Regions from separate parts of the Citrobacter sp. ANG330 genome, predicted to be linked through region 1. Evidence: riboswitches for the same ligand, from Rfam matches in the RefSeq annotation. Region 1 holds a riboswitch; the other holds the start of a gene.
What was found. A riboswitch is a leader RNA that binds a small molecule or an ion and turns the genes downstream of it on or off. The one in region 1 is predicted to bind thiamine pyrophosphate.
Positions count from the first base shown of each region.

Region 2: another riboswitch for thiamine pyrophosphate. It lies ahead of thiC (phosphomethylpyrimidine synthase ThiC); the one in region 1 lies ahead of thiB (thiamine ABC transporter substrate binding subunit).

Region 1 is NZ_JASJUI010000005.1:144,042-148,231, forward strand. Features, by position in the region: gene QNN88_RS13420 (sugar efflux transporter) at 1-140, opposite strand, end outside; gene sgrT (glucose uptake inhibitor SgrT) at 250-372, opposite strand; gene sgrR (HTH-type transcriptional regulator SgrR) at 466-2,121, shown strand; TPP riboswitch at 2,155-2,375, shown strand; gene thiB (thiamine ABC transporter substrate binding subunit) at 2,408-3,391, shown strand; gene thiP (thiamine/thiamine pyrophosphate ABC transporter permease ThiP) at 3,367-4,190, shown strand, end outside.
Region 2 is NZ_JASJUI010000016.1:9,813-14,002, reverse strand. Features, by position in the region: gene thiE (thiamine phosphate synthase) at 1-195, opposite strand, end outside; gene thiC (phosphomethylpyrimidine synthase ThiC) at 195-2,096, opposite strand; TPP riboswitch at 2,183-2,292, opposite strand; gene rsd (sigma D regulator) at 2,344-2,832, opposite strand; gene nudC (NAD(+) diphosphatase) at 2,929-3,702, shown strand; gene hemE (uroporphyrinogen decarboxylase) at 3,753-4,190, shown strand, end outside.

The DNA.
Region 1 (4,190 bases):
TGCGCCCCGACCTCACGACTGAGAAACAGGCTCAACGTCGGCGCCTGTAGCGCCCCCGCCACCCCCATCATAAAAGCGACGAGCATAAACGCCGCGTACACACCGTTGAGACGTCGTCCCATCGTCATTAACCAGAGCATATTTTTCCTTTATCAGCGCAGCCAAAACGAAAAAAGCCAGCAGATAATACCTGCTGGCGCGGTGATTAACACCAATACTCAGTCACACATGATGTCTGCCATTCCGGGGTCAGGCTGTCACCTCCCACTGCATCAGTTCTTCCAGTATCTTTAAGCGCTGCGGCGCGCTCAGGCAAGCCAACCAGGACAACCCTTCTGTCGCGGCAAAGTACTTCTGATAAAACTGGCGCATAGATGACCCCTTCATAGTGCTTCATCGGAATGTATTATTGGCCTAATATAGGGATAATAAAATTGCTGAGTTTTTCGCAGGAGTTCCCCTTTTATGTCCTCTGGTCGTCTGCAACAACAGTTCATCCGCTTGTGGCAATGCTGCGACGGCAAAGCACAGGACACCACGCTGAACGAACTGGCGGATCTGCTGAGCTGCTCGCGTCGCCATATGCGCACATTGCTCAACACCATGCAGGAACGCGGCTGGCTGACGTGGGAGGCTGAGGTCGGGCGCGGAAAACGTTCACGCTTAACCTTCCTGTATACCGGACTGGCACTCCAGCAGCAGCGTGCGGAAGACCTGCTGGAACAGGACAGGATCGATCAATTAGTACAACTGGTTGGCGACAAAGCCGCCGTACGGCAGATGCTGGTTTCCCATCTGGGCCGCAGTTTCCGCCAGGGGCGCCATATCCTGCGCGTGCTCTACTACCGCCCGCTGCAAAACCTGCTGCCAGGTACAGCGCTGCGACGTTCAGAAACCCATATTGCCCGCCAGATTTTCAGCGCCCTGATCCGCGTAAAAGAGGAAAATGGGGAACTGGAAGCGGACATTGCCCACCACTGGCAGCAAATATCGCCCCTGCACTGGCGCTTTTTTCTGCGTCCGGGGATCCATTTTCACCACGGTCGTGAACTGGAGATGGACGATGTGGTGTCGTCATTAAGGCGCATTAATACGTTACCGCTCTACTCGCACATCAGCGAGATCGTCTCGCCAACGCCCTGGACGCTGGACATCCATCTTTCGCAGCCCGATCGCTGGCTACCGTGGCTGCTGGGCCAGGTTCCGGCAATGATCCTCCCGCGTGAGTGGGAAACCCTGAACAATTTCGCCAGCCATCCGATTGGTACTGGCCCGTACGCAGTGATACGCAATACGCGTAATCAGCTAAAAATTCATGCCTTTGATGACTTCTTCGGTTTTCGCGCCCTGATTGACGAGGTGAATGTATGGGTGTTGCCAGATATCGGCGACGAGCCGAACGGCGGCCTGACGCTGAAAGGCCCTACTGAAGATGAAAAGGCCATCGAGAGCCGACTTGAAGAGGGGTGTTATTACCTGCTGTTCGATGCCCGTACCCATCGCGGCGCCAGTCAGGAAGTCAGAGAGTGGGTCAGTCGTGTGCTCTCGCCCAGCAACCTGCTTTACTATGCCGATGAACAGTATCAGCGCCACTGGTTCCCGGCCTATGGTTTGCTGCCCCGTTGGCATCATGCGCGACCGGGACATGGCGAAAAACCCGCCGGGCTGGAGACGCTCACACTGACCTATTATCACGAACACATCGAACATCAGGTGATTGCGCAGATCATGAGCCAGCTTCTGGCGCAACATCAGGTGAAGCTGAATATTCAGGAGATCGACTACGATCAATGGCATTCCGGGGAAATTGAGAGCGACATCTGGCTTAACAGCGCCAACTTCACCCTGCCGCTCGACTTCTCGTTGTTCGCGCATCTGTGTGAAGTCCCGCTGTTACAGCACTGCATTCCGCTGGACTGGGAAGCCGACGCCGCACGCTGGCGCACCGGCGAGATGAATCTCGCCGTCTGGTGCCAACAACTGCTCGCCAGCAAAGCGATTGTGCCACTGATCCATCATTGGCTGATTATCCAGGGCCAGCGCAGTATGCGCGGCTTGCGCATGAACACCCTCGGCTGGTTCGACTTTAAATCCGCGTGGTTCGCGCCGCCGGATCCATGATTGCCGCAACGCGGCAAAATCACTACACTAACGCCGTTCTCAACGGGGTGCTAATTAAACATACACAAAATCATGCAAGCTGCATCAAGGCGGCAAACGAGTGAATCTCCGGGAGCATAGAACACTATGTGACTGGGGTGAGCGAACGCAGCCAACACAGAGGCGGTTTGAATGATGAAGTGTATGGGCTGAGATAATACCCGTCGAACCTGATCCGGATAACGCCGGCGAAGGGATTTGAGGCTACCGCTCAAAATCCTTTGCCACCCATTTTTTGAGGTGCAAAGTGTTAAAAAAATGTCTTCCCCTTATTCTTCTGTGTGCAGCGCCCGCCTTCGCCAAACCTGTACTTACTGTCTATACCTACGATTCGTTCGCCGCAGACTGGGGCCCTGGCCCGGCGGTGAAAAAAGCCTTTGAAGCCGACTGCAACTGCGAGCTGAAGCTGGTGGCGCTGGAAGATGGCGTGTCGTTACTTAATCGCCTGCGAATGGAAGGGAAAAACAGCAAAGCCGACGTGGTGCTGGGGCTGGATAACAACCTGCTGGAAGCGGCGACGCAAACCCAGCTGTTTGCAAAAAGTGGCGTCGCCAGCGAAGCGGTCAATGTACCGGGCGGCTGGAAAAATGACACCTTTGTCCCGTTTGATTACGGCTACTTTGCATTTGTGTATGACAAAAACAAACTCAAAAATCCGCCGAAAAGCCTGAAGGAACTGGTCGAGAGCGATCAGAAATGGCGGGTGATTTATCAGGATCCGCGCACCAGTACGCCAGGCCTTGGGCTGATGCTGTGGATGCAGAAAGTGTATGGTGACAAAACGCCACAGGCGTGGCAGAAGCTGGCGGCCAAAACCGTCACGGTCACCAAAGGCTGGAGCGAAGCCTATGGCCTGTTCCTGAAAGGTGAAAGCGATCTGGTGTTGAGCTACACCACCTCACCGGCGTATCACATCATCGAAGAGAAAAAGGATAATTTCGCCGCCGCCAACTTTAGCGAAGGTCATTATCTGCAGGTAGAAGTCGCCGCGCGTACCGCGGCCAGTAAGCAGCCTGAGCTGGCGGAAAAGTTCCTCAAGTTCATGATCTCGCCAGCGTTTCAGAAGGCAATCCCCACCGGCAACTGGATGTATCCGGTGGCGAATGTCACCCTGCCCGCCGGGTTTGAACAACTGGCTAAGCCCGCAACCACCCTGGAGTTCACTCCAGCGGAAGTGGCGGCACAACGCCAGGCATGGATTAGCGAATGGCAACGCGCCGTCAGCCGCTAATTGCCGGCTGGCTAATTCCAGGCCTTTGTGCCGCCACGCTGATGGTGGCGGTAGCGCTGGCCGCCTTTCTGGCCTTGTGGTTCAACGCGCCGCAGGCGGCATGGTCCTCGCTGTGGCGGGACAGCTACCTGTGGCATGTGGTGCGTTTTTCCTTCTGGCAGGCCTTTTTGTCGGCAGTGCTTTCGGTGGTTCCGGCCATCTTCCTTGCGCGGGCGCTGTACCGACGCCGCTTTCCGGGGCGGCTGGCTTTGCTGCGCCTGTGCGCCATGACGCTGATCCTCCCGGTGCTGGTTGCGGTATTTGGTATTCTCAGCGTCTACGGACGCCAGGGCTGGCTGGCCTCGCTCTGGCACATGCTTGGGCTGGAGTGGACCTTCTCGCCTTACGGCTTGCAGGGCATCCTGCTGGCTCACATCTTTTTTAATCTGCCAATGGCAAGCCGCCTGCTGTTGCAGTCGCTGGAAAATATCCCCGGCGAGCAGCGCCAGCTTGCGGCACAGCTCGGTATCCGCGGCTGGCAGTTCTTTCGCTTTGTCGAGTGGCCGTGGCTGCGTCGCCAAATCCCGCCTGTCGCCGCGCTGATTTTTATGCTCTGTTTTGCCAGCTTCGCGACCGTACTGTCGCTGGGCGGCGGGCCGCAGGCGACGACCATTGAGCTGGCGATTTATCAGGCGCTTAATTTCGACTACGATCCCGCGCGCGCTGCCATGCTGGCGTTGATCCAGATGGTGTGCTGTCTGGCGCTGGTACTCCTCAGCCAACGATTAAGTAAAGCTATCGCTCCCGGCACCACCCTGGT
Region 2 (4,190 bases), on a different contig from region 1:
CCGGGCGTTGTAGTTCCGCCCCAGTTCGATGGCGGCCACCACGTCGGCTTCCACCTCTTCATCGCGTTTATCTTTGATGCGTAGCTGAAGCGTTCGCACACCCGCATCCAGCAGACGTTCAATCCACGTCACGCTGTCGACAACCGGATAGAGCCCTAAACGGAAGGGGACCGTTGGAAAATCAGGATGAACCATCAGGCTTCCTCCTTTTTCAGGTAAATTTCGCCGCCTCTGGCGCGGAAGGTTTCTGACATATCCGCCATTCCCACTTCGATGGTCTGCGCGGCGGCGTAGTCGCGCACCTCCTGGCTTATTTTCATCGAGCAGAATTTGGGGCCGCACATGGAGCAGAAGTGCGCGACTTTACCGGATTCCTGCGGTAGGGTTTCGTCGTGGTAAGCGCGGGCGGTAAACGGATCGAGCGCCAGGTTAAACTGGTCTTCCCAGCGAAATTCGAAACGCGCTTTCGACATCGCGTTATCGCGGATCTGCGCGCCAGGATGCCCCTTCGCCAGATCGGCGGCGTGCGCGGCTATTTTGTAGGTTATCAGCCCTTGTTTCACATCCTCTTTGTTCGGCAGACCGAGGTGCTCTTTTGGCGTGACGTAACAGAGCATTGCGCAGCCAAACCAGCCGATCATCGCCGCGCCAATCCCCGAAGTGAAGTGATCGTAGCCCGGCGCGATGTCGGTCGTTAGCGGGCCTAAGGTATAAAATGGCGCTTCATGGCAATGCTCCAGCTCTTCACTCATGTTGCGACGGATCATCTGCATCGGCACATGGCCCGGACCTTCAATCATCACCTGCACATCGTATTCCCAGGCGATTTGGGTTAACTCTCCCAGCGTACGCAGTTCTGAGAATTGCGCCTCGTCGTTGGCGTCCTGAATGGAGCCTGGGCGCAGACCATCGCCAAGCGACAGCGAAACATCATAGGCGGCGCAGATTTCGCAAATCTCGCGGAAGTGCTCGTAGAGGAAGTTCTCCTTGTGATGAGAGAGGCACCATTTCGCCATGATCGAACCGCCGCGTGAGACGATCCCCGTGAGGCGTTTCGCGGTCATCGGCACAAAGCGCAACAGCACGCCGGCATGGATAGTGAAATAGTCCACACCCTGTTCAGCCTGCTCCAGCAGCGTATCGCGGAAGGCTTCCCAGGTCAGATCTTCGGCGATCCCGTTGACCTTCTCCAGTGCCTGATAGATCGGTACGGTACCGATCGGCACCGGACTGTTGCGCAGGATCCACTCGCGGGTTTCGTGAATATAGCGGCCGGTAGAAAGGTCCATCACGGTGTCCGCTCCCCAGCGTGTCGACCAGACCAGTTTTTCCACTTCTTCTTCGATGGAGGAGGTGACCGCAGAGTTACCGATGTTGGCATTCACCTTCACCAGGAAGTTGCGACCAATAATCATTGGTTCGGACTCCGGGTGATTAATGTTCGCGGGGATGATCGCCCGTCCGGCGGCCACTTCGTCACGCACGAATTCTGGCGTGATGTTCTCCGGCAGGCGTGCGCCAAAGCCTTCACCCGGATGCTGCTGGCGTAACACTTCACTGCGGATGCGTTCACGGCCCATGTTTTCACGGATGGCGATAAATTCCATTTCCGGGGTGACTATCCCTTGGCGGGCGTAGTGCAACTGAGTCACGCATTTACCCGCTTTGGCGCGTTTTGGCGTCAGCAGGCCGGTGAAGCGCAGCTCGTCCAGACCGTCGTCGGCCAGACGCGCTTTGGTATAAGCAGAACTGCGGTCAGTTAAGGTTTCGCTGTCGTTACGGGCATCAATCCACGGCTGGCGCAGTTTCGCCAGCCCCTGCTGAACGTTAATCGCCACCTCCGGATCGCCGTACGGACCGGAGGTGTCGTACACCGGAATCGCTTCGTTTTCTTCAAACTGTGGGTTTTCTTTGCTGCCGCCGATGAGCGTCGGGCTAAGCTGGATCTCCCGCATCGGGACGCGAATATCGTGCTGTGAACCAGTGATGTAGATCCGTTTTGAGTTCGGGAAGGCCGTGCCTTCCAGCGTGTCGATAAAGTGTTGTGCTTGCGCGCGCTGTTCGCGGCGGGATGGTTTCGTAGTAGTTGCAGACATAGCTCATTCCAAAAAAGTAAGGAGATGGCTTGTCAGACGACGGATGGAGTAATAGATGTGCGCTGCCCGCTAAGGCTTACGCATAAAGCAGAATTACTCTTGTTCCCTTCGCAGGTTTTAACCTGATCAGGTTCCGCGGATCCCGAATTAACGGTCTCAGCCTACGCTTTCGCGTAAGGCACTCCGACAAGATGTAACCTCTTTCACAGAGGCAATGTGGGTAAATTACGCGTTAAACGCGCAGAACTCAAGCAGGACGTTTGATGGCTGCACTGTCGTGCATCGCGTCAAAGACCAGCATGATCAGCTTATCTTCAAGGGCAAACCGGGCTTCCAGCGCTTCGCCGAGATCGGATAGAACCTGTTGAAATTCCAGACAGTTATCGTGATCTATCGCCGTTTCCAGACTGGAATCATAGTATTCCATGATGCGTTGCGTGTTCGCTTCCAGCAGCGGCCAGATTTTTGTCGCTTTTAAAAGCTGACCGTTGCCTTCCAATTTATGCAGAATACGTTCATAAATACTGAAGTGTCCGGTGGAGAGATAGTCGACCAGGCTCTGACAAAAATCATCAAGCGCTTTTTCATTCAGCCGCATGTACGATTCTTTGCCAGGCTTAATGCCAACCAGATTGTAGTAAGCCACGAGCAGATGCTTACGTATATGTAGCCAGCGATCAACCAGTTTGTTACTTCCTCTGACGCGCTCTGTCAGGTCTTCCAGCTGGTTTAGCATGATTGACTCCGCACTGTAGATTTAAAAACTGCTCACGCAGGAATTGTAAAAATAATGTTATCAACATGCCAGTGAAGCAAGGGTAGCGCAAGAGCTATGGATCGTATTATTGAAAAATTAGATCACGGCTGGTGGATAGTCAGTCATGAACAAAAATTATGGTTGCCTCACGGCGAATTGCCCCATGGCGATGCGGTGAATTTTGATCTTGTCGGCGCGCGCGCGCTGCACATTGGAGAGTGGCAAGGCGAGCCCGTCTGGCTGGTGCAACAGCATCGCCGCCAGGATATGGGCTCGGTGCGTCAGGTGATCGATCAGGATGTGGGGCTGTTTCAACTGGCGGGGCGTGGGGTACAACTGGCGGAATTCTACCGTTCGCATAAATTCTGCGGCTATTGCGGGCACCCCATGCATGCCAGTAAAACCGAGTGGGCGATGCTCTGTACCCACTGCCGCGAACGCTATTATCCGCAAATCGCCCCCTGCATTATCGTCGCCATTCGTCGCGAAGATTCCATCCTGCTTGCCCAACACGTTCGCCATCGCAACGGTGTGCACACCGTGCTCGCCGGATTTGTTGAGGTGGGGGAAACCTTAGAGCAGGCGGTGGCCCGTGAGGTGATGGAAGAGAGCGGTATTAAAGTCAAAAATCTGCGTTACGTGACTTCTCAGCCGTGGCCCTTCCCGATGTCGCTGATGACTGCGTTTATGGCGGAATATGACAGCGGCGACATTGTTATCGACCCGAAGGAGCTACTGGAGGCGAACTGGTATCGCTACGATGATTTACCGCTTCTGCCGCCGCCAGGTACCGTCGCACGGCGTTTGATTGAAGATACCGTGGCAATGTGCCGGGCCGAGTACGAGTAAAGAACGAGTAGTGTTACACTGGCGGCCTGACGCAATAAGGAACTGCAAAAATGACCGAACTGAAGAACGATCGTTATCTGCGTGCGCTGCTGCGCCAGCCCGTTGATGTCACCCCGGTATGGATGATGCGCCAGGCGGGCCGCTATTTACCGGAGTATAAAGCCACTCGCGCGCAGGCGGGCGATTTTATGTCGCTGTGCAAAAATGCCGAGCTGGCTTGCGAAGTCACGCTCCAGCCGCTGCGCCGTTTCCCGCTTGATGCGGCGATCCTCTTCTCGGATATTCTGACCATTCCGGATGCGATGGGGCTGGGGCTCTGGTTTGAAGCCGGAGAAGGCCCGCGCTTTACCGCACCGGTCGCCTGCAAAGCCGATGTCGACAAACTGCCGGTTCCCGACCCGGAAGATGAACTGGGCTACGTGATGAACGCGGTACGCACGATTCGTCGCGAGCTGAAAGGCGATGTGCCGCTGATTGGTTTTTCCGGT